Regions from separate parts of the Paenibacillus sp. J22R3 genome, predicted to be linked through region 2. Evidence: riboswitches for the same ligand, from Rfam matches in the RefSeq annotation. Region 2 holds a riboswitch; each other region holds the start of a gene.
What was found. Region 2 has a riboswitch for cyclic di-GMP ahead of AC0YN4_RS16340 (PilZ domain-containing protein). Riboswitches for the same ligand answer to the same signal wherever they lie in the genome.

Region 1: another riboswitch for cyclic di-GMP. It lies ahead of AC0YN4_RS11055 (ATP-binding protein); the one in region 2 lies ahead of AC0YN4_RS16340 (PilZ domain-containing protein).
Region 3: another riboswitch for cyclic di-GMP. It lies ahead of AC0YN4_RS09750 (methyl-accepting chemotaxis protein); the one in region 2 lies ahead of AC0YN4_RS16340 (PilZ domain-containing protein).
Region 4: another riboswitch for cyclic di-GMP. It lies ahead of AC0YN4_RS10245 (putative bifunctional diguanylate cyclase/phosphodiesterase); the one in region 2 lies ahead of AC0YN4_RS16340 (PilZ domain-containing protein).

The regions. Positions count from the first base shown of each region.
Region 1 covers NZ_JBWDNS010000002.1:646,091-653,695, reverse strand. The annotation lists gene AC0YN4_RS11075 (cytochrome d ubiquinol oxidase subunit II) at 1-905, shown strand, start outside; gene cydS (cytochrome bd oxidase small subunit CydS family protein) at 931-1,032, shown strand; gene AC0YN4_RS11065 (DUF6254 family protein) at 1,119-1,271, shown strand; gene AC0YN4_RS11060 (bifunctional diguanylate cyclase/phosphodiesterase) at 1,367-4,165, opposite strand; gene AC0YN4_RS11055 (ATP-binding protein) at 4,155-5,936, opposite strand; cyclic di-GMP riboswitch class I at 6,023-6,116, opposite strand; gene AC0YN4_RS11050 (Gfo/Idh/MocA family protein) at 6,310-7,389, opposite strand; gene AC0YN4_RS11045 (AraC family transcriptional regulator) at 7,556-7,605, shown strand, end outside.
Region 2 covers NZ_JBWDNS010000003.1:331,806-339,410, reverse strand. The annotation lists gene AC0YN4_RS16355 (histidine kinase N-terminal 7TM domain-containing diguanylate cyclase) at 1-1,682, shown strand, start outside; gene AC0YN4_RS16350 (GGDEF domain-containing protein) at 1,695-2,381, shown strand; gene AC0YN4_RS16345 (HD-GYP domain-containing protein) at 2,418-3,500, shown strand; cyclic di-GMP riboswitch class I at 3,532-3,635, shown strand; gene AC0YN4_RS16340 (PilZ domain-containing protein) at 3,765-4,478, shown strand; gene AC0YN4_RS16335 (O-antigen ligase family protein) at 4,630-6,726, shown strand; gene AC0YN4_RS16330 (MazG nucleotide pyrophosphohydrolase domain-containing protein) at 6,887-7,177, shown strand; gene AC0YN4_RS16325 (hypothetical protein) at 7,272-7,605, shown strand, end outside.
Region 3 covers NZ_JBWDNS010000002.1:325,067-332,671, reverse strand. The annotation lists gene AC0YN4_RS09765 (MMPL family transporter) at 1-1,404, shown strand, start outside; gene AC0YN4_RS09760 (hypothetical protein) at 1,473-2,087, opposite strand; gene AC0YN4_RS09755 (aldolase catalytic domain-containing protein) at 2,295-3,260, opposite strand; gene AC0YN4_RS09750 (methyl-accepting chemotaxis protein) at 3,367-4,902, opposite strand; cyclic di-GMP riboswitch class I at 4,977-5,068, opposite strand; gene fumC (class II fumarate hydratase) at 5,176-6,555, opposite strand; gene AC0YN4_RS09740 (acyl-CoA thioesterase) at 6,765-7,154, opposite strand; gene dgoD (galactonate dehydratase) at 7,486-7,605, opposite strand, start outside.
Region 4 covers NZ_JBWDNS010000002.1:447,445-455,049, reverse strand. The annotation lists gene AC0YN4_RS10255 (AraC family transcriptional regulator) at 1-1,216, opposite strand, end outside; gene AC0YN4_RS10250 (GntR family transcriptional regulator) at 1,235-2,383, opposite strand; cyclic di-GMP riboswitch class I at 2,640-2,741, shown strand; gene AC0YN4_RS10245 (putative bifunctional diguanylate cyclase/phosphodiesterase) at 2,861-5,074, shown strand; gene AC0YN4_RS10240 (hypothetical protein) at 5,133-5,444, opposite strand; gene AC0YN4_RS10235 (hypothetical protein) at 5,441-5,761, opposite strand; gene AC0YN4_RS10230 (alpha-helical endospore appendage domain-containing protein) at 5,761-6,114, opposite strand; gene AC0YN4_RS10225 (nucleoside-diphosphate sugar epimerase) at 6,140-6,427, opposite strand; gene AC0YN4_RS10220 (glycosyltransferase family 2 protein) at 6,527-7,605, opposite strand, start outside.

The sequences.
Region 1 (7,605 bases), on a different contig from region 2:
GCCACGTAATCAACAATATTATTGAACGTTATCTCTCGCCGGTCTGGGAAGTGACGAACGTCTTTCTCGTCTTCTTCTTCGTTGGCATGGTGGGATTCTTCCCGGACACGGCTTACTATTACGGTACCGCTCTGCTCGTTCCGGGTAGTATCGCTGTAATCCTGCTGGCCATTCGAGGCTCGTATTACGCTTTCAACACGTACGGCACGAACAAAAACAACCGCTTCTACATGCTGCTCTACGGTGCAAGCGGACTGCTTATTCCCGCTTCCTTGTCTACCGTGATGACGATTTCGGAAGGCGGCTACATTGAAGTAAGCGATTCCGGTCAAGTCAGCTTCCTGTTCAGCAAGCTGTTCCAAAGCACGTATTCGTGGACGGTAGTGCTGCTGGCGCTAGTGAGTGTACTCTATATCTCGGCTATGTTTCTCAGCTATTACGCTAATCGCGCGAATGATCGCGGTGCCTTTGAGGTGGTGCGCAAATACGCGCTCGCATGGAGTGCGCCTACGATTCTAAGCAGCCTGCTCGTATTCTTCGCTATTCGCGGTCATAACGCGGAGCATTACCAACGGATGACGGAACACGCGTGGATGTTCGTGGTATCCTTCGCCTGCTTCTTGATCGCGGTCTATCATGTATGGACGCGCAAACGACTTGGACTCTCCTTCATCTTCGTCATGCTCCAGTTCGGCTTCGCGTTCTTCGGTTATGGCGCTGCTCACTTGCCGTACATTCTATATCCTTATTTAACGATTCACGATAATTTCACCAGCGAGCCGATGGCTATTGCACTGATTTCCGTCTTCATCCTCGGACTGCTGCTGCTCGTTCCGTCGCTGTATCTGCTCATGCGGTTGTTCTTGTTCGATACCAAATATGTGCAAGGCAAGCGCGGCAAATAACCCTACCGGAGGAGGCTGAACCGAAATGGAGCAATTTCTGATCTTCGTCGCACCGTTTCTAGTTGTTATATTATCTGTAGGATTTCTGTTCTTGTGGGGTGCCCGGAAGCCGAAACCGAAACGTTAATTTGTCATAAGAATCGGCCTAATCGCACACGATAGATGAGTACAATCCAGCGATCACACTCATTGATGAAGGAGCATTCACCGACTATGACATCTTCGAAGAACCGCAGAGAGAACGCTTGGAAGAGCCGTAAGCAGAACCAGAAGCCGCATGGCGAGGTCAAATCGTTGGCCGAGATTTCTGATGAAGGCACCTCCGGCGTAGCCGGCTATGAGAACGCCCGCAATAACGGCGACTAGTCCGCAATTAAGAAGCCTCCATCACGGATCGTGATGGAGGCTTCTCTTTGCAGCAGTCGCTCGCGATGATTTTTCAGCGCCAAGCCGTACATCAATTATCTCGCAGCCGCCGCTTCTGCCCTTGCCAGATATGCCGCGCTCATAAACGTTTGCTCGAACTGCTGGATCGACAACGGTCTGCTATGCCAGTAGCCTTGCATATCCGTACAACCCAGCTCGCAGAGGCGCTCGGATTGCTGCTCCGTTTCTACCCCTTCGGCCAATACCTGCAGCTTCAAGCTGCGCGCCATGGCAATGATCGCTTCCACAATCGCGGTATCCTCCCCTGCACCGGAAATATCCTGTACGAAGGACTTGTCAATCTTGAGCGTATCGATTGGAAACCGTTTCAGATAACATAAGGACGAATAGCCCGTTCCAAAGTCATCAATCGAAATCGAAACCCCTAGCTGCTTCAATGCATGGAGTTTGCTGACGATCGTCACATTATGCTGCATGGCCATACTTTCGGTAATTTCCACAACCAAATAGCTGGCATCAAGGCCGGTTTGCTCCAGCACACGAACAATCATATCCACGACTTGATCTTGATTAAACTGAATGACGGAGAAATTAACAGCCACCGGAATCCGAGGGAGGCCTGCATCATGCCAGTCTTTCATTTGCCTGCAGGCCATGTGCAGAATCCATTCGCCAAGCACGATAATGTGACCGGTGCTCTCGGCAACCGGAATGAACTCGCACGGCGAAACCGTTCCCAGCACCGGATGCTCTAAGCGGGCCAACGTTTCTACACCGATTAAATGACCTTGCTGCGCATTGAATATCGGTTGATAAACGAGATGGAAGGCCTGCTCTTCAATCGCGGCCGGCAGCGCCTTCTCGATGTTCATCCGCCTTGCCTGACAATGGTTCATCGACCATTCGAAGAACTGGAATTGATTCTTTCCTTTCTCCTTCGCCGCATACATCGCCGTATCCGCATTCTGCAGCAGCATTTCCAGCGTCTCGCCATCCTCCGGATAAATCGCAATGCCAATACTGGATGTAATGAAAATATCCTGACCATCCACCTGGATCGGCTCGGCCACTCGTCTTATTAAGGTTTCCGCCATGAGCTCCAGCTCCGAGCGGTTACAATCCTGAATGATCGCCACAAACTCATCCCCGCTTAAGCGCGCAACCTTGCGATTGTCACCAATCGTCTCACTGAGCACAGCTGCAAAATGCTGCAGCAGCCGGTCTCCCATCAAATGCCCCATCGTGTCGTTAATCAGCTTGAACCGATCCAGATCCAGAAACATAAGCGCCGCCTGCTGCCCTCTGGCGCTCACGCTTATCAGCAACTCGGGATAAGAGAGGTTGAACCAATTTCGGTTCGGCAGCCCGGTCAGCATATCGTAATAAGCCAGCTGCCTGATCGTATTCTCGTAACTTTTCTTAACCGTAATATCCCATGCGATCGTTTGAATCAAGGCTTGTCCGGCAAAATGAACCAGAATCGACTTCGCTTCAATATCGATCATCGTCCCATTCAGCTTATGCATCTTCAGCTCAATGGAATCTCCATTGGCCGATCCGTTCTGCACACGCTCCAGCCACTGCGCAGCCGATGCCAGGCTTTCAGGATGAACCAGCTCCAGGAAACCTCTCCCGATCAAGCCATCCTCCTCGGCACCGAATATACGCAGCGCCGCTTCGTTCACGAAGGAGATGGCGCCTTGATCATGAACGAGAATGGGCTCCGGCGAGAAATCGATCAGCTTCCGATAGCGCTCCTCACTCTCACGCAGCGCTTCTTCTACAATTCGGCGCTCCGTTAAGTCTCGCAAATACATCGTGAAAACGGGGAATTTCTCTCTGCGGATACGGGTGACGATAATTTCTGCCGGAAATTCGCTTTGATACCCTCGCGGGAGCATCGTCTCTATCCGTTTGCCAAGCACCGTTATATCACCGCTGCACAGCATTCCGTTCTTCGACGTCATATCTCGAGGCAGCCCAGGCATCAGCACCTCTTCAATCGATTTGCCGATGACCTCGCTTCGCGAATAACCGAAGAGGTTCTCCGCTGCCGGATTAAATTCAAATATGGCTCCTTTATGATCAAACATGATTAGGCAGTCGATCACCGACTCCAGTATCGAGCCTTTAAGCGACAATTGCTCGGACAGCTTCTTATCGACATTCATCGAGCTGATCAAGCTGACAGCCATAATCACGATTGTGCCAAAGGCTACATAGATCGCCATTTCGATAAAATCCATTGCCTGCGCATCGGCCGTACGACTTAGCATATTGACCGGCATCGACATTCGAGCCGCTGACATGCCCGTATAATGCATACCTGTGACAGCGATACCCATGATGAAGCCGCTCAGCCAATAATGATTATTTCTGCGGAAGGAGAAAAGTAAGGCAACAATCGATGCCAGCACGGCAATAAGTATCGAAAGTGTGAAGATATAGGGGCTATAAGTAACCGTAATTCCCGTCAAGGCATACATGCCAATGTAATGCATGCCGGTGATTGCAAGCCCCATAATGGTACCACCCACAATCAGTCTCAGCGTACCGCGACCGGAATGGCTGGCAATACCGAAACCGATAAAAGCGCCGACAATAGAAACACCAATCGATACGAGAACGGTTACAAAATCATAGGTCACTCCGCTTGGCAAATGAAAAGCGAGCATCGCGATGAAATGCATCGACCAAATCCCAACACCCATAACGACTGCTCCGCCCAGCAGCCATCCTCTCTTCTTCCAGCCCTCAGACAACAGCACGCGTCTGGCTATATTCAATGCCGTATAGGAAGCGAACAGCGCAATAATAAACGACAGACATACCAAGAACCAGTTGTAGCTTCCTTCGATATGATTATGCACCATTTCGATACCCCCCAGGGAGTGTTACTTGAAACGTCGTGCCCTCTCCCATCTTGCTGGCAATAGAAATTGTCCCGCCATGACTGGAAATGATTTTGTTGCTGATCATAAGTCCAAGTCCAGTTCCCTGCTCCTTCGTCGTATAAAAGGGTCTTCCCACCTGCTCAAGCACTTCCCCCGGAATACCGCAGCCAGTGTCTGCAATCGAGGTTATCAACTGGTTGCCGACCCGTTCTACGGCAACCCGAATTTCGCCGCCGCCCTCCGTTGCTTCGATTGCGTTCTTGATGAGATTGATAAATACTTGTTTGATCTGGCTTTCATCGCAATAGACATGCAGCTCCGGCTCCGAGAAATGCAGCTTGATATCCACATTGTTTAGATTAGCCTGTGATTCCAGCAGCGTATAGACAGCGGCTAGCAGCTCACATAGATTAGTCGCTTGAAACCGGCTGATTTGCGGCTTCGCAAGCAGGAGCAGCTCGTTGATGATGCCTTCCATGCGAACAATCTCAGACGTAATAATGGTGACATACTCCATTTTGGTCATCCCGTTCTGAAACAGCTTCATAAATCCTTTAATCGCCGTAAGCGGGTTTCGAATCTCATGTGCGATACCTGCAGCCAGCTGGCCTGCCATCGACAGCTTCTCCGACTCCACAATGAACGACTCTTGCTCTTTGCGCTGCGTCAGATCCGTGAAGTTTATAACAACACCGGCTTGTTCACCTTCACCTTTACCTTGCATAGGCGTAATATGATATTCCACCGGGAACGTCGAACCATTCTTCCGGCGAAACAAGTCATCCGCCACATATTCAGCGTTGCCGGTGCGATGAACCTTCTCGATAGGGTCCCATTCCTCACCCGCAGGCTTAATAGCCCGAAGCCCAACCTTACGCCCGAGTACTTCGTTCGCCTCAAACCCGGTTAAGTTCACAGCGGCTTGATTCCAGAAGATAACCTTGCCACGCTCGTCCAAACGGTAGATCCCCTCAGCCACAGAATCTAAAATATGCGAATAGGCTTCATTCATCCGTTTAAGTCGTTCTTCACTTTGCTTTAAGCGGCTGTCAATCATCATAATGACGATCGAATACATGCAGATGACGGAAACGATCAAACTTATGCTAATGGCGAGAAAGAACTGATTTTGCGATAAAGCCACAGATTCACCTGCATGCAGCGTTGTAATGCCATGCATCATGGGCATATTGCTGTAATGCAGAAATTCAATAGCGACGGATAGCGATAGAGCGTGGATGAACTGCCGCAACCGGCTTTGCCGATGGAGTTGGAATCGCTGTCTTGTGAAGATGAAACCAAGCACGAGAGCCAGAACGACGATTGAAATAAAACCTGTGGATGACTGATAATGAAGCGTCGCATGGGCTTTGATGGCTCTCATCCCGATGTAGTGCATCCCTACGATGCCACACGTCTGTACCAGGCTGCCTAGAACGAGCAAGCTTGTCCGATTTCGCCCTGAAGCACGTTCGAACAAGAGAAGCGCTAACGCCGACAAGACGATTAAAACACCCATCGAGAGAAACACATAACCGAAATGATACATCACCTTAACCGGGAACGGATACGCCAGCAAGGCCACAAAGTGCATGGACCAAACCCCGATACTAAAAACAAAAGCAGCACTCATAAGCCAAAAGAAAGTCGTGTACCTGGCTGCATTCATGCGCCCGTAAAGATGAAAGAGAATTAAGGAAGAGCTGAATACGAGTACGAATGAAATGGCGACGAGTGCGATGGGTGCCATGCTAACCTTCCTCCGGATCATTGACTTAGCATGCAGGATGCAAAATGGCAATAAAAAAACCACCCGAATAGGATGGATTCCATCTACTCGGCAGCCTTGTCTACCTTAGCATCACAGAAAGTGATCCCTTAGGCCACGGCTTTGCGTCCCATAGTTTCCTATGGTTTGCCCTTATCTTAGGTATTTAGTTGTAAAATTTTTCTAGATTATTCGTTTTTAATTCTCATTATAGGTGTTTTCACAGAACTGTACAGAGCGAATAACGTAGAACTTTGACTGATTTTGTCGAACTCCCAAAAAATATGTAACATCATTAACGATGCAAAAAAAGCCGAAGATGACAAGGCCATCTCCGGCTTCATTGGTTGTTCTACTACTCGAAGTATACAGCCTTGCCCGTACGGGAAGACTCGTAGATCGCTTCAAGAATTTCGGAAACCACAAGCGCTTGCTCTGGTTTAACGAAAGTTTCTTTGTCGTTCTTAACTGCATCGATCCACATGCTAGCTTCAAGAACTTCTGCAGTTTCGCTCGCGCCTTCATAGAAAGCAACGCCGCCGCTGTTCAGTTCAACTTTGTTTACATATAGGCGGCTGTTGTGCTCGCCATTGAAACGAAGACCGTCTTTCATGTCAGCGCCTGCTTTAGTACCGCTGAGGGAAACTTTAGCCTCATCGACTTCAAGCGAGTTAAGCGCCCAGCTGGATTCAAGGATTACAGTTGCACCGTTCTCCATTGTGATCATAGCGAAAGCGGAATCTTCAACTGTGAATTGTTTTGGATCCCATGGGCCCCAAGCATTCGCAGAATTCTCGTTTTGGGACAGCTTGTGGTAAGCGCGGCCAAGAACGACTTTCGGCTTGTAGTTGTCCATCATCCACAATACAAGGTCAAGTGCGTGAGTACCGATATCGATAAGCGGTCCGCCGCCTTGTTTCTCTTCATCCAAGAATACGCCCCATGTCGGAACAGCACGACGACGGATTGCATGTGCTTTAGCGAAGTAAATTTCGCCAAGCTCGCCTGCATCGCAAGCTTCTTTCAGGTAACGGCTGTCTGCGCGGTAACGGTTGTTGTAACCGATGCTGAGTTTTTTGCCGGTACGTTGTGCTACTTCAAGCATTTTACGAGCGTCAGCAGCTGTTTTAGCCATTGGCTTCTCGCAAAGCACGTGTTTGCCAGCTTCCAATGCGTCGATGGAGATAACCGCATGGGAATCGTTAGGCGTACAAACGTGGATCACGTCGATCGATCCGTCTTGAAGCAATTCTTTATAGTCAGAATATACTTTTGCTTCTTCTGTACCGTATTTCGCTTTTGCTTGTTCAGCCTTCTCAACAATGATATCGCAGAAAGCTACGATTTCAGCGTCTTTGACTTGGGCCAAACTTGGGAGATGTTTACCGTTGGCGATACCGCCGCAGCCAATAATGCCTACACGTACTTTTGACATTTTAAATTTCTACCTCCATGAGCCTCGAAATGATATAATTTGTAGTATGTGTGTCAGCTAGATAGAGAGACATACAATGACTACAGTATATCCGAACTTGTCCACTAAAATATAGGCGCTATATAGGTATGGTTTTATGTGATTTTGTTATTGAAGGGATGGTACCGTGGAATTTTATAATGAGAAGGTCGTTTACGAGAACCCGCTGCTCTCCAT
Region 2 (7,605 bases):
GGGTGAAGCGAATGGGACTAATGACAGGGCTGGACTTGAGCCTATTTCTTTTTTTGTTCACCATTTTCATCTATGTATTTGCATTTAATGTGATCACAACGCAGCATAAGGTCTATCTATTATTTCACTTCTTCATGATGATTTGGCCACTCGGTCAAGTCGGCATCCACACAACGGATCAACCACACCTCCAGATTATATACATTAATATTTCCTTTGTTGGTTTATCGATGCTTGGCTTCGGGTGGCTTCTATTTACGAAATTTCTGGTAAACGTCAACTACCGGCCGAGTCGCACAACGCTCGTATACATGCTGCTGCCATCCGTTCTTATCTCGATCGGCGTGTTATGGAATCCGTGGGATGCCTTCGCTACCACGGTGGATAATACGTATGATGAGAGGGTCTATGGGCCTATCTTCTGGATCATGGTAGGTGTGTTAATTTCGTATTACGTGTATACGGTACGGATCTTGCTGAAGGCGTACCGTTCACGCAAGCTGTCACAGGATCGAGTACGAATCGCCAACGCACTCACGGGCATATTTATTATGATGGCGTTTCCATTAATGGATTTAGTAGTTAACGTCATTCTTGATCCTTGGCTGCCGGTTATTCCCGGCCTTACGTCGCTTGGCATCGTGTTGTCTGATTTGTATTTCGTATTCTCCTTGAAGAAGCATCGTTCGCTCGACTTGGTTAAGATCGCGCAGCAGGATGTGATGGATACGTTGTCTGTAGGCATTATCGTGCTGGATGAGCATGACAATGTCATTGAGATGAACCGGATTGTCAGCCCGCGTCTTCAAATTGTTATCGGCGAAACGCTCCATATGGAGGAACTGCTCACTTGGTGCAATATTGACAAAGTGAATGAAGAAGAGTTTCTGCACGCGTATAGGACGGACCCTTCTCAGCGAATCCAGACCGAAATCATGATTGAACAGGATGACTCGCACAAGCAGTACTTCTCCCTGCATGTCGGGCCGATCATTGTTAATAAAGGCAGGATCGGCAAGGTCATCACGTTTCAAGAAATTTCCGAGCTTAAGTCGCTTATCTTCAAGTCGCAGGAGCAGTATGCTTCGATGCAAGAGCGCAACCGTGCACTCATCTTTATGCAGGACGAGCTGTTTCAAGCGAATCGTAAGCTGGAACAGATGGCGATTACAGACAGTCTGACAGGCTGCTTTAACCGTAGATTTCTGATGCAGCAGTTAGAGCATGAGGTACTGACGAATGTTCGTTACAAGATTCCGTTTGCGCTCCTATTGTTTGATATCGATTTGTTCAAGCTCGTAAACGATACTTACGGTCATGTGATCGGTGACGAAGTCATTCGGAGAACGGCCGATGCCGTTCGTGGCGCATTAAGAAGAACAGATATATTGGCACGCTATGGCGGGGAAGAGTTTACGGTCTATTTGCCTCATACGAATAAAGAACAAGCAGACATGCTCGCTCAGCGTATTCGTGAGGTTGTTCAGAACAACGAGATTGCCATAGGTCGCGGGCGCTCGCCGGTATCTGTAACAATCAGCATGGGAATGCTTGTGGTGGAAGAACAGTCCGAGCTTCAGATTGAGGACGTCAAAGGTTATATTAGAGACTTGTTCTCGAAGGTGGATTCCGCATTGTATAGAGCCAAAGACAATGGTCGTAATCGGGTAGTGAATTTATAAGGAGGACTGCGAATGTCGCGTAACGGACGTCTTACAGCGTGTGTGGCATCATGTGGAACAACACTAGCTGCAGCGAGTTTATGCCTACTTGCAAGTAAGACACCTACGCCTCTCGCTGTTCTAATCGGTACCGCTGCATTTGCAGCGGCAGCCCTGCCTATTGGCTATTTCTTAGGACTCAAATACGATCGATTGAAGGAAGCTTCTATTCTAGACAGTTTAACAGGATTGTATAATCGCAGGTTCATCGAGGCTAATTTCAAGAAGCTGGCGACTAAAGCAAAGCGTAATCGGAAGAAAATGACGGTCATGCTGCTCGATGTCAATGATTTCAAAGAAGTCAACGACCGTATGGGCCATAACCAAGGGGATACCGCGCTTGCGTTGATTGCAAGAACACTTACGGAATGCGCAACCTACGGTGAAATTATCGGCCGCTGGGGCGGCGATGAATTCATCCTTATTTGTCCCTATGCAGATGACAAAGGAATAGATCGAATCGTAAAGCTCATTCACGAACAGCTCTTTAGCATTTCATTGCGAACCGGATTACGATTGTCAGTTTCGGTTGGACATGCTTCGTTTCCGGAACACGGTATGGAGATTGGCCAGCTGCTGCAAACTGCGGACAAACGAATGTACGCAGAGAAATATGTCCGTAAAGCGCAGTTGACCGAACCGACAGCTTTACAAGCTTAATCCGGGAGCAAGCGGTAAAGGCGGGAATAAACACCGATGAGAAAAGTTCACATCAACTCCGTTCAGCCGGGAGAAAAGTTAGCTCGCCCTATTTTGCAGGAGAATGGGAACATATTGCTTGGCGCCGGTGTGGAGTTAAATCAACGATTTATCGACAGATTGGTTGGTTTAGGCATCGACATGCTTTTCATTGATGATCCCCTGACAGAGGGTTTGGAGCCAACTACGGCTATTCAAGACAGCACGCACAAAGCGGCATCGGATACGATTTACAAGACGATGAATACGCTTATGGATCAACAAGTTACGAAAGGGCGAACGATTGCCCCTGAGCTTGGCCGCACCTTCCGTAAGGTATTCGGCGACATTATGCAGGATCTCATTAGACGTGAAGATGTTATGGTCAGCTTGACGAACATTCACGTGGCGGACAGCTACTTGTTCCACCATTCCTTGAATGTCACGATACTTGCAGGCATTATGGGGTTAGCCAGAGGGTATAACCGAACGCAGCTCGAAGAGCTTGGCATGGGTGCGATGTTGTTCGATATCGGCATGACACGGCTGCCGAAAGAGATTTTGACGAAGACGACTGTATTGACGCCAAGCGAGCGGGCGCTCATGGAGAAGCATACCGAGGATGGCTTCAACATCATCAGAGCGCAGCATGATATTAGTTTACTCTCGGCACATTGCGCGCTGCAGCATCACGAGCGATATGATGGGACAGGTTATCCGCGCAAGCTTAAGCGGGAGGCTATTCATGAATACGCTCAAATCGTGGCGATCGCAGATGTATACGATGCGCTTACTTCTCCAAGGCCGCATCGCAAACGCTATACGCCATCGGAAGCGATCGAGTTTCTGTTCGCTGCTGGAAACACCTATTTTGATTTAGAATTGATCAAAATTTTCTGTAAGCATATATCCATTTATCCGGTTGCAACAACGGTACTGCTCAGTTCGGGGCAAATTGCCGTCGTTGCTTTGAACGACCCGCTCGCGGTTCATCGTCCAACGGTTCGGATCATCCGAGAGCCTGACGGAACAGCGCCTGCTACAGCTTATCAGATCGACCTCAAAGACCAACATAAACTAATGATCGTGAAAGAACTGTAGGTAGGTTAGCATTCTGCTGACAACTGCATATCATCGATACTGGCAAACTTATCGAAAGGTAAGGACGCAAAGTTAAAGGGTCTAAATGTCCGCTCTTCATTATGTAAGCGAACAAATGACAGCCTGACTGCCGAAATGAACACCCGAGATATCTCGCGGTTCCGGAAGCGGCTCCAGTATTACATGAGGAAGCGCTTTTTCTGTTTTATAGCGCCGTACTGTCGTTGCGGGAGCGTTTCTTCATATGTGAAGGGGGAAAAGTAAATGTCAGGCTTAAATGAACGAATCGGATCAAGTAAACCTACCTTTACCATGAAAGCACTGCTCCACAGCCGTACGATGGTCGAGAAAGAAGGTTATGTTGCCACAGGGGTGCTTGCCCATGCAGAAGGCGAAATGATGGAAATCGAACTGACGGAATTCAAGAACTTCGAGCTCGGTGAACCGGTTAGTTTAACCGTCTATTCACCGGTCGGCATTCACCGGCTGCAATCGACGATTATTGCGAAGGCGGAAGGTTCTATTGCGGTTATTTTCCCAGCTCGCTCGCTAACGGGACTTGATGAGAAACGGGAATCGCCGCGAATTGATATTGAGGCAAGAGGCACGATATCGCGTACGTATTCGCAAGAGGTTGAAGGCTCCAAAGGGAATAAAATGACGATTGAAGCTACAGACAGCTTCGATATAGAGCTTAGAAATATAAGCGACACCGGTATAGGGTTTTCCTTGATGAGCCCACCGACGCTTGCGCAAGGTGATACTCTCGAAGTGAGCTTATCACTGGGCTTTAAACTGGATTGTAAGGTTGAAATTATCCGTAAGGATAATGGAAATGAATGGAAGTTTTACGGAGCTCGCTTTCAAGAGTTAGATGAGCAGCAGCAGCGGGCGCTTCGAGCTTATTTGCTGCGTATGCAAATTGAAGCCTATTTCAAGCTTAAGCAGGAGAAATTAACGGCTAAGAAGGGCAGATAAACGCGATTTCAGCGTTGCATATATAAGAAGGCGTTTGAACGGATGATGGTGATCCGGCAGCGTCTTCTTTTTTATAGTCGGACCGTCAATTATGGTACAATTGGAAAAATAACGTAAATCAGATGGGGTTTGAGCAAAAGGGGAAGTGGTTATGCGAAGTGGACTGGCTGCGCTAGCCGTGGCAATTATACTGGCTTGTTCGGCTTATCGCAACGGGATGTTCTTTGATACGATCTTTTATCGGTGGGAATGGATCATCATGGTCGTATGTATACTCGTCATTGGTGCGGGTTCGATTGTTCATTCTCGGAAAGAGGACAGACGGTTCAGCCAGCACGTGCCTTTATCAATCTACGGCCTGCTTGCGATGGCGATGTTATACGGGATTGCCCTGTTTCATCGACCGGCATCCACGCTTGGCAGCCTCGAGGAGGCATTGCGATGGATGGCCAATGCGGCTTTTGCCATTACATTGTACAGCTGGTTCTGTACCAGCTCCGACACGGCTGTGCGGCAGCAGCGTTTGAGATGGCTTTCTGCAGCGATTCAAAGTTCAGGCGCTTTCGTAATCGCTGGTGCGATTGCGGGTTGGATGGGATGGATCACGTTCCCTGAGATCATCATGACTACCGGTGATGTAAGGCTGTCCGCTGTTGGAGCGCGCTTGTCCGGGTTCATGCAATATCCAAATTTCCTAGGCGCTGTTGCAGGAGCGTATCTCCTGTTCTACTTGCTCTTGCTAATTCGATCTAGGGCTGCTGCATTATCGTTCATAGGGGCTGCGGCAGCGGTAGTGCCGGCTGTCCTGGCACTGCTCCTGACCGAATCAAGGGGAGCGTGGCTTGTAACCGCGTTTGTATGGTTCGGCGGACTTCTGATGCTTCGAGGTAAAGAGCGCATAGCATGGCTTATCTATAGCGGCTGGGCTTTGATTGGCGGAGGGGCTGCGTATCGGGCTGTCGTTCAAGCAGGTTTGCGAAGCGGTAATGCAAGTACAGCTGCGGGCGTGGATGCCCAGTTTGCGCTGCATGGTGCGACTTCACAAGAAACCGTGCTATTGCTGATTATCTGCGTGGCTGCGCTTGCCGGATTTATAGGTTTGCAGTGGACGCTGGCAAGAGGAAGAGAGCAGCTGCTTAGCCGGATCGCATGGGGATGCTGGCTTGTAGGTTTACTTGGCATGATCATGCTGCTTCCGGCGGTCATTCAAGGACGGTTGAGCGGCGGGTACCAGACGGCCGGCGCACGGGGGTTATTCTATCAGGATGCGTGGCTGCTCATGAAAGAAGCACTGTTCTTCGGACGAGGCGGCGATACGTGGCGCATGCTGTTTACACAAGTACAGACAGCCCCTTATGTAGGAAATGAAGTACATAGCGGTTACATCGAAATTGCGCTCGATCTTGGCATTGTCGGGCTGTTGGTTTGTGCCATGGTCCTGTTCTTCCTGCTGCGGCAAGTGTGGCAATCGAATCGGATCGGCCTGCTGCCTATTAGTGTGCTGCTACTGCATGCGGCAGTGGATTTCGATATGTCCTTCGGGTATTATTGGCTCTTGCTGCTCAGCTTGGTAGTCTACTACTCCGGTGAGAGCATGGCGGAAGGAAGGCGCGCCATGCTTGCGGCGCCGCTGCTGCGATCGCTGCGGACCGCGCTGCTTGTCGCGGCCGCGGTAGGTCTAACCGCCGCTGCTGTGCTCAGCGTTCGGTTCGACCGTGCCGTGCAGTACCGCGAGGCGGCTGTGTCAGCCGCTCGCAGTGCTGCTGCGCAAACAGCCGCGCTTCGCGCGGCGCTCGAGTTGAATCCGTATTGGACGCGGATTCGACTCGAGCTTGCAGCTTTGGCACCGCCGCCGGAACGGGCGGTGCTGCTGGCGGCCGGACTGCGTTATGAGCCGCAGTCCGTGCCGCTCTTGTGGGCGCTCGGCGCAGCTGCAGCCGAGCAGAGCGATGTGCACGGCGCGGCGGCGTATTGGCGCCTCGCCTTGCACTATGATCGTTACGACCGCGAGAAGCAGACGGACGCGGTCGTCACGATGGCGCAGCTCGCGGATGGCATGCGAGCTGCTTCGCGCCTCGCGGATGCAAGGCTGGCCGCGCAGACGGCCGTTACCTTCTTCGAAGCGTATGAGGCGCAGAAGAACAACCCCGGCGTGAACGGCCGCAAGTTTGCCGTCACGGCAGCGTCCCAGGCAGCGGCGGATCAAAGCCGCCTGCTGCTCAAGCAGCTCGGCCCGGCGGCGAGCTAAGCGATCTCTATCGTCTTGCTTATTACTATTTTGCGTCTTGCTTATTACTATTTTGTGTCTTGCTTATTACTATTTTGCGCCTTGCTCATTACTATTTTCCATCTTGCTCCTTACTAATCTTCATCGTGCACAATCCCATATGTAGAAAGGAACATAGAATATGAATACAGCCGAATTTCAACAGTATGTAAAAGAATGGAGCGCGCTCCAAGGGTTCGACCAGAGCTCCATCGAGCAGAGGATGTTGTATTTAATGACCGAAGTCGGCGAGCTGGCTAAAGAAGTGCTGTCCGTCTCCTTCCATCCGGATGCGGAACGTAAAGCGAACCTGGGCCACGAGATGTATGATGTGGTTTGGAATATCTTCGATTTGGCGAATATGCTGGGTATCGATATGGAGCAAGCCTTCAAGGAGAAGATGCAGATTAATAACACGCGCACGTGGGCTTAATCTACAAAACAGGCTCATCACCCGTGAGGATTGTCCACTCTTCCTCGTCAGGCTCGGCATAAGCTGTAAGCAACCCCCGAAAGGAGTGATGCTTATGGCAATATCACGCGTAAGACCGAAATATAATATGCCAAGCTCCGGCAAAGTCATCCGCACATCTGTGCCCAAAACGTTAAATGAAACCACGTTGACAGGACCTACGTTCAGTCGACTCTCTGTTGTTTGGGTCGCTCAGAACGGCGTTCCTTTCCTTACAACCGGCTTCTTCGCTCGTTTGTTCCGGAACAACCAAGTCGTCGCCACTGCTTTCTTCGACTCGTTCGGCGTTGTTCGCTTTAACAACATCACCACATTAACGAACGTGACTTATACGATCCGCACCTTTAATTCGAACGGTGTTCTGTTTCGTACACGTACCATTCCTTCCG
Region 3 (7,605 bases), on a different contig from region 2:
GGCAGCTCAATTGCGAGCGGGCAGGCCGATATTCAGAACCTGACAGATGGCTTGCGAACGATGGCTTCCCGCACCTCTGAAGCGCAGAGCGGGCTGAAGCAAATCTACGGCGGCATGCAGCAGGCGTCCCAAGGCGCCGGCCAGTTATCCGGCGGACTCAAGCAGAGCGCCGAAGTATCCGGCTCCATGAGCCAAGATTTGCAGGCGTTGCTGAAGAAATATCCGGAGCTGAAGAACGAGCCTGCCATGCAGCAATTGTTAGGCAAGCAGCAAGGACTCTCCGGCGGATTAAATGAACTATATTCCGGGGCAGCTAAGCTGTCAGCAAGCTTCACTCAACTAAACCCCGGCGTCAATAAAGTTGCCGACGGACTTGGCCAACTGGCTGACGGTCAAACCCAAGCCGCCGACGGTACAGCGAAGCTCGGAAGCGGACTTCAAGAGCTTACCGGCGGCTTGAAGGATGGAGCTGCAGGTCTTGGCGACATCTCGAAGGGTCTCACTTCGGTGAAGGATGCACAGCGTACGATTGGGGACAGTCAGATCCCTGGCTGGAATCTTCCTCAAGAAGCATTGGATAGTCCTGAGATGAAGCAAGCGCTCGATTACTATATTTCCACCGACGGGGAAACCGCCAAGATGGAGATCGTCCTCTCGGTAAATCCGTATTCTCCCGAAGCGCTGACAACGGTTGATCAGATTAGAGAAGCGCTGAACCATAGCTTCGAAGGAAGTGCCATTGAAGGAGCTCATGTGTATGTATCCGGCACATCGGCACAAATTTCGGAGCTCAAGGATATTTCGAAGAATGACTTTACGCGAACAGGTGCGTTTGTCTTGATCGGGATTTTCATCGTACTGATGATTCTGCTGCGCTCCATTCTGGCGCCGCTCTATGTACTGCTCTCCCTTGGCTTTAACTTCTTGGTCACCATGGGCATTGTTGAATTCATATTCGTTCAATTGCTCGGCAAGGAAGGCTTGTCATGGAGCGCTTCATTCTTCGTCTTCCTCATTATCGTAGCGCTTGGCGTCGATTACAGCATCTTCCTCATGGCTAGGTTCAAGGAAGAATATCGACCGCGGGGCATTACGTATGCGATGACGAAAGCGATGTCGACGACAGGCGGCGTTATCATATCCGCAGCGGTCATCATGGGCGGCACGTTCGCTGCACTTATGATGTCCGGCGTGAATACGCTCCTGCAGATCGGTGCAGGCATCGTCATTGGTCTGATTCTGTATGCGACTGTCTTTATGGGCCTTGTCATTCCTGCTTTGGCTAATCTCTTCGGTGAAGCCAACTGGTGGCCTTTCCGCCAAAGAGCAACCTCTCAATCAGAAGCAGCGAAGGCCCAAGAAGAAGGGAATAGCCCAAGATACAAAGAGCAAACCTCTGAATAAATCAGGCTTCCGATAAAAAAAGCTGTATCCGCTCCTTTCGAAGGTGGCGGATACAGCTTTTGCTTTATTTATATCGAAGATTCGGCTACAGCACGTTTGGCTGCTTGATGCGTATAAGCAAACAGCTCCATAAGCTCCATATGCTGCACATATTCAATCGCGCTCCTGGCTTCTTCCGAGATCGTCCCGCTCTCTTGAAGCGCAATCATGCCTGTGAGTGCCGAAGCTTGCCAGCGCACTTGGCGTTTCATTACCTGCAGCGAATCGCGAATGGTGCCTTCCTGCAAATCGCCTAATACGACGCTGTTCTGCAGCCAATCCGCTACTCGTGTCTGCAAGCTCTCCATCGCCGGATGGGCGCCTGCATTGCTGAACCAGTAGTTCGCATTGGAGTAATCACCCTCCATCCGGTGCATGATACCATGCCAATAGCAGCCTGTCGGGTCGTCTTCAATCTCTTGGGATTGTTCATGCGACGCGTCCAAGCTCTCGTTAAGCAGATGCAAGCCGGCCTTGAGCGCAATGAGCGCGGGTTGAGCGGATTTCGGAGTTCCGACAGTAATTAGAGGCAAAGCGGCTATTTCTTGATCGAGTGCAGCATCCCATACCCCTTTCGGAGACAGGGCTTGCATGGTCTGACGCGATTCCAATTGTTCGATGATTAGCGCTAATGATTTCTTCAAGCCGCATCCACTCCTTCAACAGTTCGTAACGCCAATCACTTGCATGAGTGGACTCTATTGTAATAGATGCCCTTCGAAAATTCAATGAGAATATGCCTATTTATCCTTACAATCCGCGCGGATGAAGTTCGGCGACGGCGACGATCCTCCTTAGCAAACAAGCTCCCGAACCGCTAAGGTCTGGGAGCTCGTTCATTATTGAAGAACTTATTTGCTGTGCAATACTTCAGGCGTAGTCAGCTTATCGTAGAAATCAACCGACTTATCTTTGTCATCGGAATTCCGAAGCGCCATTGCGGAACGAGGATGCTCATCGAACATGCCTGTAATCATATAAGGAATAATATAGCCCCACTCTTCTTTTTCACGAAGCGGAATCATGTACTTCTCGATCATATCCAGAACCGGACGCACATTGTACTTCGTGTTCTTCAGATGTGCGACAAGCAGTTCCGTTGGGCAGTTGCCGGCCGCGCGGCCCATACCGTATACGGAAGCATCCAGGAACTCGACGCCTTTCTCAACCGAAATAAGCGTATTGGCGAAAGCAAGCTGCATATTGTTGTGCGTATGCACACCAAGACGTTTGCTTGGCAGGTACTTCTGGAATTTGCTGACCAAATAATTGAAGTCATTCGGCGCCAAGCTGCCATAGGAGTCAACGACGTACACGACGTCGACTACACTTGCTTCGATCAATTCGAATGCTTCAAGCAGCTGGTTCTCCATTACGTTGGAGAGTGCCATAATGTTCAAGGTTGTTTCGTAGCCGCGCGAGTTGAATACGTTAACCAGCTCCAGCGCCTTCGGCACGTCTTGAATGTAGCAGGCAACGCGAATCAAATCGAGCATGCTCTCTTCGCGTGGAAGAATATCGTTCTCATCTACCCGTCCGATATCGACAAGTGCAGAGAGCTTCGTATTCAGCTTCTGCGGGATGACTTTACGAAGGAAGTCGTCGTCCAGGAAGCGCCATGGCCCCGCATCTTCAGCGCCTTTGAGCAGCTTCGGAGAGTTTTTGTACCCGATTTCCATATACTCGACGCCAGCTTCATTCAGCGAGTTGTATAGATGCTGAACGAACTCAACGCTGAAATCCCAGTTATTGACGAGCCCGCCGTCGCGGATCGTGCAGTCGACGATTTTACAATGACTTTTTTTCGAAGCATTCATAGCATTGTGTCTCCTTTTTAGCCAGATCTTGTCTTTTCTACTCATAATACTTGATATTGGCTATGAACGCAAAGTCATTTTTGTCAGAATTGCAGGACTCTTCGGATTAAATGGCGCGGAACGATTTCCTCGTGCTGACCATCGTTTGATCCAATTTATCGCTTAATTTCTCCAGCATTGTCGCAAGCTCCGACGATCTGGAAATAAGCTGATGCTGCTCATTCGAGCTGCCCGTAACCGTCTTGACGCTGCCTGTTAATTCAACGGACATTCGGGAGATTTCCTCAATGTTGACGCTGAACTGCTTCGTGCTTGCTGTCATTTGCTGAGAGGCACCGGAAATATAATGAATTTGCTCTGCGACGGTTTTGATGGATCGCATGATCCGTTCGAATGCGGCTCCCGCATCACATACGGCTTGGTTGCCTGATGCAACCTCTTCAATGACTTGATCCATGGAATGGATAGAAGCACGGTTATTAGCCTGAATGTCTTGAACAAGCTCAGCGATTCTCTGGGCAGAGGCAGTTGTTTGTTCAGACAGCTTGCGCACTTCATTAGATACGACGGTAAACCCACGTCCATGCTCGCCGGCCCGCGCCGCTTCAATCGCCGCATTCAGTGCCAGCAGACTGGTTTGTGAAGCGATGTCTGCAATTAAGCTTGTAATGTCATCTATTTCTTGCGAACGCTGACCGAGCAGCTTTACTTTGGTTGCGGACTCTTGGACGGCATTGCTCATCGATGTCATCTGCCTGACAGCCTTCTGTATGGCCTCATTCCCGTTATCGGCCTCCGTCGCTACCTCACTGGAGAAAGTTGACACCGTAGCAGACGTTTCGGCAATGGTATGGATGTCTCGGAGCATCTCTCCGATGACCCTCTTGCCTGTCTGTGCGCCATGCTCCTGCAAATGCGCCGTGGCATCAACCTTATGCATCGTTTGTACAATATCCCCTGCCAAGAGATTAAGCGTAGCCGCATTGCAGCTGAGCTCTTTGGAATTCATGAGCACTTGGTCCGACGTTTCCGTCACATTTTCAATAATTTGTTTGACCGCTGCTTGAATCTTCTGCTGTTGGGCCGATTCCAACGCGAGGATGAATGCTCTGCGCGTCACAATTTGATAGGTAACCGCGCCGATAAACAAGACGACAAATACGATGTGAATGGAGACCATGGCAAGTGAGTAATCACGGGTTCCGTAGACAAGGTCTGGGAAGATTAAGAAGCCGAGTACATGCTGAAGTGCGAAGATAACGGTGCTGATGAGAAGCATTGCGATGAGGTCGTAGTACAAAATAATAGCGAGTACCATAAAGATGGAGAAATGATATTCCACCATGCCGTTGCCGCCTGAGATGATCGATATGCTGCTGAAGGTAAGCGACAGTGTCAATAGAAGCGGAACGGACTGCTGCTCCTTCTGCAACCGCATGCAAATCCCGGCAAGCAGTAAGAAAATAATCGGTAATGCCAAGAACGTTTGCTTAAGGAAAGTGTGGAACGTAGAACCATTCATGTCCGTTTGATGATCATGATGCATGGAGAAACCGAGCCAATCGAATGCGTGTACCAGAAGCGATAATAGCACAATAATTGTAGAAATGAATAACATGACACGGTTTTTCTCTCTAAGCATACAACTTGCCTACCTCCCCATATATGTATACATATAAAAAGAGTCCACCCGCGTTAAGGATGGACTCCTTTTCACTCGGTAACCTGTCCACCATGGCATCTGAATTGCGATGCTTTAGGCCTAGGCTTTGCGTCCCAACGTTTCCGTTGGTTTGCCATTATCATATGAAGAAGTAGTCGGATACTATGGTCATGGTACTGTTAACAGGGTTAATTATATGAGGGGAAAGCCCTGTTTGTACATAGCGTAATTTGTATTGTTTTGTCGAATTTGTCAGATCATCTCTTCTGCTCTCACCACTTCGTCGAACTTGGCTGCCGTAATAAGCCCACTGCGAATGGCAGCCTCGCGAAGCGTCAGGCCCTCCTTGTGAGCGGACTTGGCAATGGCCGCCGCATTCTCATAGCCGATATGAGGATTCAGCGCCGTGACGAGCATCAACGACTCGTTTAGATGCCGAGCGATGGCTTCCCGATTCGGCTCAATGCCGACCGCACAATGCTCATCGAAGGAGCGAATCGCGTCGCTGAGAATACGGGTCGACTGCAGGAAATTGTGAATGATGACAGGCTTAAACACATTCAGCTCGAAGTTTCCCTGACTGGCCGCGAAGCCGATTGCCGCGTCATTGCCCATGATCTGACAGACGACCATCGTCAGCGCCTCACACTGCGTTGGGTTGACCTTCCCCGGCATAATGGAGCTGCCCGGCTCGTTCTCCGGGATACGAATCTCGCCAATCCCGCAGCGAGGTCCGCTTGCGAGCCAGCGCACGTCGTTCGCGATCTTCATTAAGTCCGCGGCGAGCGCTTTAATTGCGCCGTGTACGAAGACGATCTCGTCGTGGCTCGTCAGCGCGTGAAATTTGTTCGGCGCGCTGATGAAGTTCTTGCCTGTGAGGCGGCTGATCTCCGCCGACACCTTCTCGCTAAAGCCCTGCGGGGCATTCAGCCCCGTTCCCACGGCTGTGCCTCCGATGGCAAGCTCACGCAGCTCCTCGCGGCTTGCTCTGATATTACGCTCCCCTTTCTCCAGCATCCGAACCCAGCCGCTGATTTCCTGGCCGAGCGTAAGCGGTGTGGCATCCTGCAGATGGGTGCGGCCGATTTTGATGACCTCCATGAAGCTAGCACTCTTCTGCTCGAGTGTGGATTTCAGCTGCGCAATCGCCGGCAGGACGAGGTCCTCTACCGCAATCAGCGCGGCGATATGCATCGCGGTGGGGAATGTATCGTTGGAGCTCTGCGAGCGGTTGACATCATCGTTGGGATGAACGGCTGCTTCTTGCCCCTTCTCCCGGAGCAGCTGCGCCGAACGTCTTGCTATCACTTCATTGACGTTCATGTTGGACTGCGTGCCGCTCCCGGTCTGCCATACAGCAAGCGGAAACTCATCCTGCCACTTTCCTGCAATCACCTCATCCGCTGCAGCCGCAATCGCTTCTGATTTAAGGGTATCCAACTTCCCCAAGCTTCCGTTCACGGTTGCTGCTGCTTTCTTCAGATAAGCGAAAGCGGTAATTAACTCGCGCGGCATCTTCTCCGTACCGATTCGAAAATTGTGCAGACTGCGCTCCGTTTGCGCTCCCCACAGCCGGTGCGCCTCAACCTGTATCTCACCCATAGAATCCTTCTCCATGCGAAAATCGCTCATCGCGACTACCTCCTCATTACGGATTATTTCTGTTTCGGCTTACTCTCTATATACCCTATGAAAGAGGCGATGCATCTACGAGCATGCATCGCCTCTTTCCCATGATTGCCTATTTGCGGGCTTGCAATACGGCTTCTGTCTGAAACCTCGCAACTGCGATTCCGTGTCATTGGCTGATCCAGGGGCGAAGTTGCATTCTATCGCAACATTTAAAACTGACCTCTTAGTTCCGGAGGCAGCTCCCGGCTCTTGCGCGTGTTGGAATCCATCGTCACACAAGTAACGACCGCGTCCCCGCATAGCTCGCCTTTCTCGTTCACGATCTCCTGATTGAGCACATAGCTGCTACGCCCGGCCCGCTCCGGCGATGTTGTAACCGTCAACCGATCGCCTTGCCTGCATTCCTTGCGATAGTTGATATTGATATTGACCGTTACCGTCTGAACACCCATCGCAAGTAACACATCATAGTGCAAGCCCGCCTGCTCATACCATGCTTCCCGTCCCCATTCGAGATATTCCAAGTACTTGGCATTGTTCACATGCCCGTTCACATCGATTTCCGTTGAACGGACGATTAGCTCCAGATTCGCTTGCATCGATCCACACACTCCTCCGTTGTTGCAGCCGCCTTGTACAGATCAGGCCTAGTTGCCTTCATGTTAGCGGGCGAGAGTATGCTTGTCAAAGCGAGTGGAGAGTGCCAAATCAACTAGTCATGAAAAGGCAATATTCCGCTCCCCGCGCTAGACGCTGAGAGTGCAGAAAACGAACTCTCAGCGCAGAAAATATGCCGATACACGGCGCTGAGAGTCGAAATATCGAACTCTCAAGTTTTCAAACTAACCATTAAGCTTCTCTATCATTCACCATGCAAAACAGCAAGAAGACCGCTCTCTCCGAACCTACCGGAGAGAACGGCCTATCATTTTACCACTCTGCGAACGAGCCATCGTCGTACGCCAGACGAGGTGTATCCCAGTCGCCTGCGTAGCCGCGTTCAATGAGCGCTTCTTCATTAATTTCGATACCGAGGCCAGGCCCCTGCGG
Region 4 (7,605 bases), on a different contig from region 2:
TCATACTGAAGCTGTCGACAAGCAAACGTTTGAGAAAATACAATTTCATAATGCCGGTATTATTGTTTTTCTCCAGATGATACTCGTACAGCTGCTCTCTTGATTTCTGATACACCTCGGTCAAATAGGAGAATTCATCCTTAGCTCCCGGAGCCACAGATCCGCCGCGTGAGGTCTGTTCCATCAGCCTTCTGACCGGCTTGTAGATCCCTCTTGAAACCGACAAGGTCAGCAGCAGCGCACCGGCAAAGATCGCCAATGTAATGAGCAGAATCGTATCCAGCAGCTGCTTCAAGTTCGCATACGCCTCTTTGTAAGGCTTCGCATCAAGCAGTGTCCAGCCGGTCTTCTCCAGACGAATATACGAGATGATATATTTCTCGCCGCCAATGCTTTGATTAAAGAAACCTGACGGCTGCGCAGCCAAGCCTTCTGAGCTGCCCGCCTGGTCCACATAAGCTTGCCTAATCGTATTCGCGAATGTTGAGGTTTGTACCGGATTACCCGGATCGGTCTCAATCAGCCCATTGCCGCTGTCCAAGATGTAGAGCTCACTTCGCGCGCCGGCCTCAATCCGGTTAATCGCACGGATGTTATCGACGAGCCAGTCCAGCTTTATGTTCAGAATGATGGCGCCATCCATACGGTTATCGCGATCCGTCGTCTCATACATCACATAGCTTAATACCGTATTCGCAGCAGCTCCGGCTGCGCCTTGATCAGCGGCTTCCGCACTGCGTCGCACGATTGCACGGAGCACCGGAATGTTCGTATAGCTTTGCAATACTTTATCGAGCTCTGCGTCCTTATGATACAAATCGCCATATGTCGAGTAATATAGTTTCTTATGATTGTTATAGATGTAGATGGACTGAATGAATGGATTGTTCGCCACAATCGTCGCGTTTAGTTTATTAATGACATTCAAATGCTCGTACGTTTCCTCATCGTTCAAATACATAAGCGCCTTCACGTCGTTGCTGCCATAGGTGGAGAGGGTAATATTGCGAATCATCGTATCGAGATAATCGATGTTGTATTTCATCTGCGAGAGTACCTTCTGGCTGTTCTCGTATTCGCTCTTGAACACCTTCTTCTCTACATTCACATACACAAGCGTGGAGAACGAAACGACGATTAGCAAAATAATGCTGGTGATCCACAAGAATATGCGCAGCAAATATTTCTTCTCTTGAAACAGACGAATGAAGCTCATAAGCAAGTACCACCCTTGTTATTCAATCTTTGCTTCCCAAACCGAACTGCCGTAATGAATGTCCGCTTTGCATATATGCCCGGCAACCGCAATCGGCTGCTTGCCTTCTGCCGCGTGCAATAACTGAAGGGCAGCACTTCGTCCCATATCATAGAAAGGCTGGTTCGCACCTGTAATATCTAGTTGGAGTTTCCCGTTCAACCCCTGCGCATCATAAGTAACAAAGGACATCTCGTCCGGGACACGCTTGCCAAGCCGCTCAAGTGCAGCGAGCGCAGCCTCGGCAATCTGATCATTCGCTGCAAATACAGCCGTGTACCGCGTCATCTCCAGTGCATTCGCAAGCCGAGCAACAAAGTCTTCGAACTCGCTCTCGAAATTCTCGAACCGAGTCGGGATGCATAAGTCGTATTCAGCTTCAAAAGAAACGCCTGCTTCAATAAACGCTTGTCTCATGCCAAGCAGCCGTTCATAGAACGTGCTGAGGTCCGAATTGCGTACGAATGCAATCCGCCGATGTCCCTTGGCAAGCAGCAATTTCGTAAGCGAATACGCGCCTGAAGCGTTATCGCTCGTCACAAAAGGAATATCGGTGTCCCATACGCGCCTATCCAGAAAAATGACCGGAATGCCGCAACCCGCTAACTCCTCGTAGATCTGCCGACTGCGAGGCTCGTCCTGGCCGCCGTGAATCGGACTCAGAATAATCCCCTCCACTCGCCTTGCAATCGCGCTCGCAACGAATGACTCCAGCTTATCTAGGCTGCGATTATCGCTGCTGCTCATGAGCTGATAGCCCTTCGGCTGAAGCACATCCTCGATCCCGCGCAGAGCGGCTCCCCATAGCGGATTATCGATACCGATAACCGATGCAGCAATGAGTCCGCTCCCGTTCCCATTCCCGCTCCTTATTCGACTGGTCGGCTGAGACAAGAGCCCTCCATCTGCCAAATATGTACCTCGGCGATTATCTCGTGTCAGAAGCCCTTCCCCACACAATTCCTTAATCGCCTTCTCTATTGTATTAACGCTGGATTGATAGGACTCCGCCAAATTCCGGCTGGAAGGCAGGCGTGAAGTGTCCCTCCACTCTCCAGCATGTATGCGCTTTCGAATATCTTCCTTAATCCGGTGATACGGGAATATAGTCAGCCTATTCACCTTCATCTCTGCTAGATTAGCTTGACTATATGATATGTGTATCATCTGTGTCAATCCAGAGTCTGAAATTGATGAACCACATGTATATAGGCCTACTTTTATGAACCTTTAGTCCTTCACTTACGCAACTAAGACATCAATATCACCTATAAATACCAACTCTATCCTTTTAAATAGGTTCCAGAGACTCATTCGCTAGTTTGAGATATTATGGAAAATAGAAATAGCGCTAAATTCCTACATTATTCGTCAAAACTGAATCATTTTTCGCAGGCAAACCCTACGAAAGCAGGGGACGCAAAGTCAATGGGTCTAAGTCTATTCTCCTATAAATGCGATGAGATACGACAGCCAGACTGCCGAAGTTAATCTGCTGACCTTGGTTCTCCAAGCGGGAAGATGCGTATCGGTCTGTTACCGCCATCTTGCTTCGAGCCCGAGGATTTTTGTATACCTATTTGACGTAGAAAGGATGTGTACGGCTTGGCAACCCCTTACGAGCAGTTTAGTTCTAAGCTTCTGACATACACATTAATATTCCTTATTCTGTCTTCTATTCCCATATATGTAACCGTTCTTGCACTTGAGCTAATTACCTTTCAAGTCTTTATTCGATTCGTCGCTTCCGTTATCCCGCTTGGCGTTGTGCTCTACTTCATTTACCGACAAACCTATCAAACGCTCAAAGGAAAAGTCATTATTTCAGCCTATTCGTTCCTGCTCTGCTTCATCGTCATGTGGTTTATCCCAACATCAAACTCCGGCACCGTGGTTTTCCTCTTTGCGCTTCTCTCCCTCATCTATCTGGACCGCTTTGTGACACTAATGGCAAGTGGATATGGCATCCTTGTACTCATCACCCATCAATTATTCAACCCCTATATGCTCGCAACGGATCTGCTCTACCAAATTGTTCAATTCACCTTGTTCACCATGAGCTGTATCACCTGTGTCAGCGTTTGCATCATTGGACGCCGAATCATCGCACATGCGCAGCGAAGCGAGAAGAAAGCGCTGGATAACGAGAATCGGTACCGGCAAATTTTCGAGCTGTCTCCCGAAGCTAATATTGTACAGATCGACTATAAAATCGTTCACATGAATCGATCAGGGCTAACGATGTTAGGCGCACAGCATCTGGATGAGTTAGTCGGCGTCAATGTGTTTGACATCGCATTGCCGGAGTATCACGAGATGATGCGAACCAAATCAACCGACCTCATAGAGGGCCACACTGCCGTTAATCACGCGGAGCTCTGCATTTACAAGCTAAACGGTGAAGTGATCGACGTTGAAACCAATTCCATCTCGATTCTATTTCACAATCAGCCCGCGATCCTATCAAACTTCCGAAATATAACGGAAACGAAGAAGGCTCGTGAAACCATCAACTATATGGCCTATCACGATCAACTGACTGATCTTCCCAACCGCTATCAATTAATAACGAAGCTCGATGCAGAGCTCCGGTATGCGGTACACAAACCATGCAGCTTCGCTCTCCTGTTCCTTGATATGGACAGGTTCAAATCCATCAACGACACATTCGGTCATCCACTGGGGGACCGTCTGCTCAAGAGCTTCGCGAAACGGCTTCAGGCATCGCTGCAGCCAGCTGCATTTGCGGCCAGACTTGCCGGCGACGAGTTTGTCATCCTGCTGCCGAATATCGATGCTGAAACGGTGGGGACGCTTGTTGGCCCTCTGCTGGAGCGGCTCTCTGAACCTTTTATTCTCAGAGGTCAAGAAATCATCGTTACGACAAGCATCGGAATCGCTATGTATCCCAAAGACGGGAAGGATGCCGATACGCTTCTGATTCTCGCAGATGCGGCTATGTATGCGGCTAAGAGGCGGGGAAGAAACAACTACGCCTTCTATAGTAATGAGATGAACGAAGTTAATTTACGGAAAATGATGCTGGAGCAGGACTTGCGCAAAGCACTGCAGCAGGGAGAGCTGCATTTGCTCTATCAGGGCAAGAAGGATTTGCAAGCTGGCAGTTTGAACGGCTTCGAGGCTCTCCTTCGTTGGACGCATCCCAAGTTCGGCGCCGTTCCTCCGGCTGAATTTATTCCGCTTGCGGAAGAAACAGGGCTTATTGTTCCGATAGGAGAGTGGGTCATACGGCAGGTATGTAATCAAATCAATGCTTGGAAGCAAGCGGGCTTGTCTCCTTTGCCGGTGTCCGTGAACTTATCGGTTCGCCAATTCAAACAGGACAACCTGATTGATATGCTGAAGGCGATCCTGCTCTCCACTGCGGTTGAACCACGGCTCATTGAACTTGAAATTACAGAGAGCGTTGCTTCATCGAATTTCGAAGCCCCGCTTATTGAGAAGCTGCATGAAATGAAGGCGCTCGGCGTTGCTATTTCGATTGATGACTTCGGAACCGGATACTCATCGCTTAGCTATCTGCGCCTTTTTCCCGTGGACACCCTTAAGATGGACAAATGCTTCATTCGCAATATTGGTCACAATCAAGATGATCTGGCAATCGTCACGGCGATCATTGGTATGGCTCATAGTCTCAAGCTTCAAGTCCTCGCTGAAGGGGTTGAGAACGAGACTCAGCTTGCACTCTTAAAGGAACAGCGCTGCGACGGTGCTCAAGGCTATCTCATCGGCTACCCTATTGCGGCTGAGGAAGTGGAGCTGCTGATTACTCCGGTCCATGAGCTAAGCAATTCGTAGGGGAGTACAAGCCCGTTCCTATGATGGCCCGAACTCCCTCCAAGCTGCTTGATCATCATTAGGTTTGCTGTTCATAGGCGAGCTGATGGCCATCCTCGAATCCTTTGGCAAAGCCGAGGTTATAGCCTTGATTATAAGCATTATCGAAGGCTCGATTATAACCCGGACTGCTTAAACCCCGCTTCCTTCCACGCTTCTGCTTACGCACGGAAGATTTGCCGGTGCCTGACTTCGTGCGTTTGCGCTTCGTAATCGAGGTAGCCTTCTTCTGGCTGCCTGCTGCTGCCTTGCTTGAAGACTTGTTCGGTGTGACCCGTGGTGTGATTGGTGACTTGCTGACGATCTTCCCGCTTATTCCCGCTGCAATCACTTTCCGGTTCCTCCTTTACCTTCCCGTATTGGATGCGAACCAACCTGCACGGCAGCATTCAGCCATGGCTTGGCAGAGCGGCTGTCTCTGCTTCGACTTTGGCTTTGACTGCTCTCCATGGCGCTTACCATTGCGGTAAGCGTCAGCTGCATCGCCTCAAGCCGCTTCATGTTGCGCTGTATGGCTTCTGCCAGACCGGATGCCCGCTCGGCTTCAGCTGCGACGCTGTTCAGAATTCGAGCGACGGCCTGCTGGCTGCGGGAGAGCGACGCTAGCAGTTCGATTCGTACCTCCCGCTCCTTCAAGCTCCAATTCATTAGTGCCTATCACCCATATCAAACGGTCCGTTCAGCATATTTTCGATGCCGTTCATCGGTCCCGCCCCCATCCCCATATCATCCACCTGGCGCAGTGCCGCCTTCAGTACATTGGTCATCCCATGATTGAGCTTCGCAAGCCCGTCAATCACTTCGACAAGCTGATCATGTACCATCATCGAGGACTTCCATTGGTCTTGCTGCTCCGTAAATGCGTCCGGCGTAATATGATTGCACAGCCAAGCGCGTACCTTCTCCGCTTCGACGGCCTTTGCCTCCAGAATCATCGCCACATTCCACTGCAGCTTAGCGGAGGCGTCCAGCATTCGGATATATGCGGTTTCTCGACTCATAACGGGCACGCTTCCTTTCCTCCGCCTATTCTTCGTCCTCGACGTCCATCTCTTTCATAACAACCGAAATCGTAAGGGCAAGCGACTCCTGCAGCTCTGCAATGCTGTTTAAATAGGCCACTACACTCTTCGTCATCACCTGAGAATTATCCATCAGCTCGCTGACCCCGCCGAAGCTTGGGTGCGTATCCGGCAATGCGTGCACAATTTGTGCCATCCGGACTGCGACATGACGCTTCGCCTCCAAGACGCGCGCCAGCTGCTCATGGGAATGTGACATATGCTCAATCATTTCCGTTACGATATGCTGCAAGGCGCAGTCCCTCCTCTACCTATCGCAATATCAGGAATCGGTCTCTTTGTTAACATATGCGCCGCCCTCTCCGCTTGGCACAGCCAAGACTCCTGTGCGCTATAACTGATCGGCAACCTGAACGGGAGCAATGATTGGCAATCCTTCAGGCAGCATGCCGAGCTGCTCCTCCGTCACCAATCCTGCAGGCTTCCACTGCAGGCACCATGCCTCCGCTGCTTTCGCGCTTGCCACTCTTCTCCGAACGCCGTTCGCGACCACATAGAAACTGCCGTCCGCACCAGCAGCCGTAACGCCTTGCATCGTCAGCGCCCCTTCAATGCTTCTTCCGTGCCAGCCAGCTTCAACAGCTTCGACTGCAATGCTCTCCCCGATTGGCCAGCGTCGCAAATCCACTTGCGAGAGCCGTACGATAGGCAGGGTAACTTGGCCTACAATCGGGCGACGCATACCACCTTCCACCCAGTAGAGCGCCCCGGACACTCCGCGAACGATGACATGCTCTGGAAAGAAGGCGGTTTCTCCTTGTGCGCGGTCACCGGCTGCGTTCATGGCTTGAACCTGATAGACGAGATCGTGGGGATTCCCCCATTTCTCTACGTACACCTGCAAATTATGATCGTTGACTTCTACAAACTTCGTTCCAAGCTCCTTCATGCTTACACTGCCGAAATGATGAATGAAGGAATCGCGCGCGATGACAAGCGTATACCCTTGCAGACGTACGCGGATGTTGTAATCGTCGTCCTCATAGTTTCCAATCCGGTAGCCTTCGTCGAGGTAACCGGTTCGATCCCAAAGTTCGCGGCGAAACAGCAGGCAGAAGCCCGTTAATCGGTCCGTTCGCTGCCATCTGGCCGGGTTAGGAATATTATACAGTCTTGCGAATGGCGCAATGCCTCTTACCGTCTTGTACGGCACTTCAATGCGCTGATCGCCGCTGATATAGTTCGTCACCGGACCGACCATGCCGATTGCGGGATCGCTGTTCAAACAGGCCAGCATATTGCCCAGCCAACGCTCTGTCACAATCGTATCGTTATTGAGAAGCATCAAGTAAGATCCCTTCGCCATCATCATGCCGATATTAATCGCGCCGGCGAAGCCTCGATTCGTCTCAAGCACCCGAAACCGAACCCTGTTGCCGAGTCCGCGCAAGTAGGCGGCCGTACCGTCCG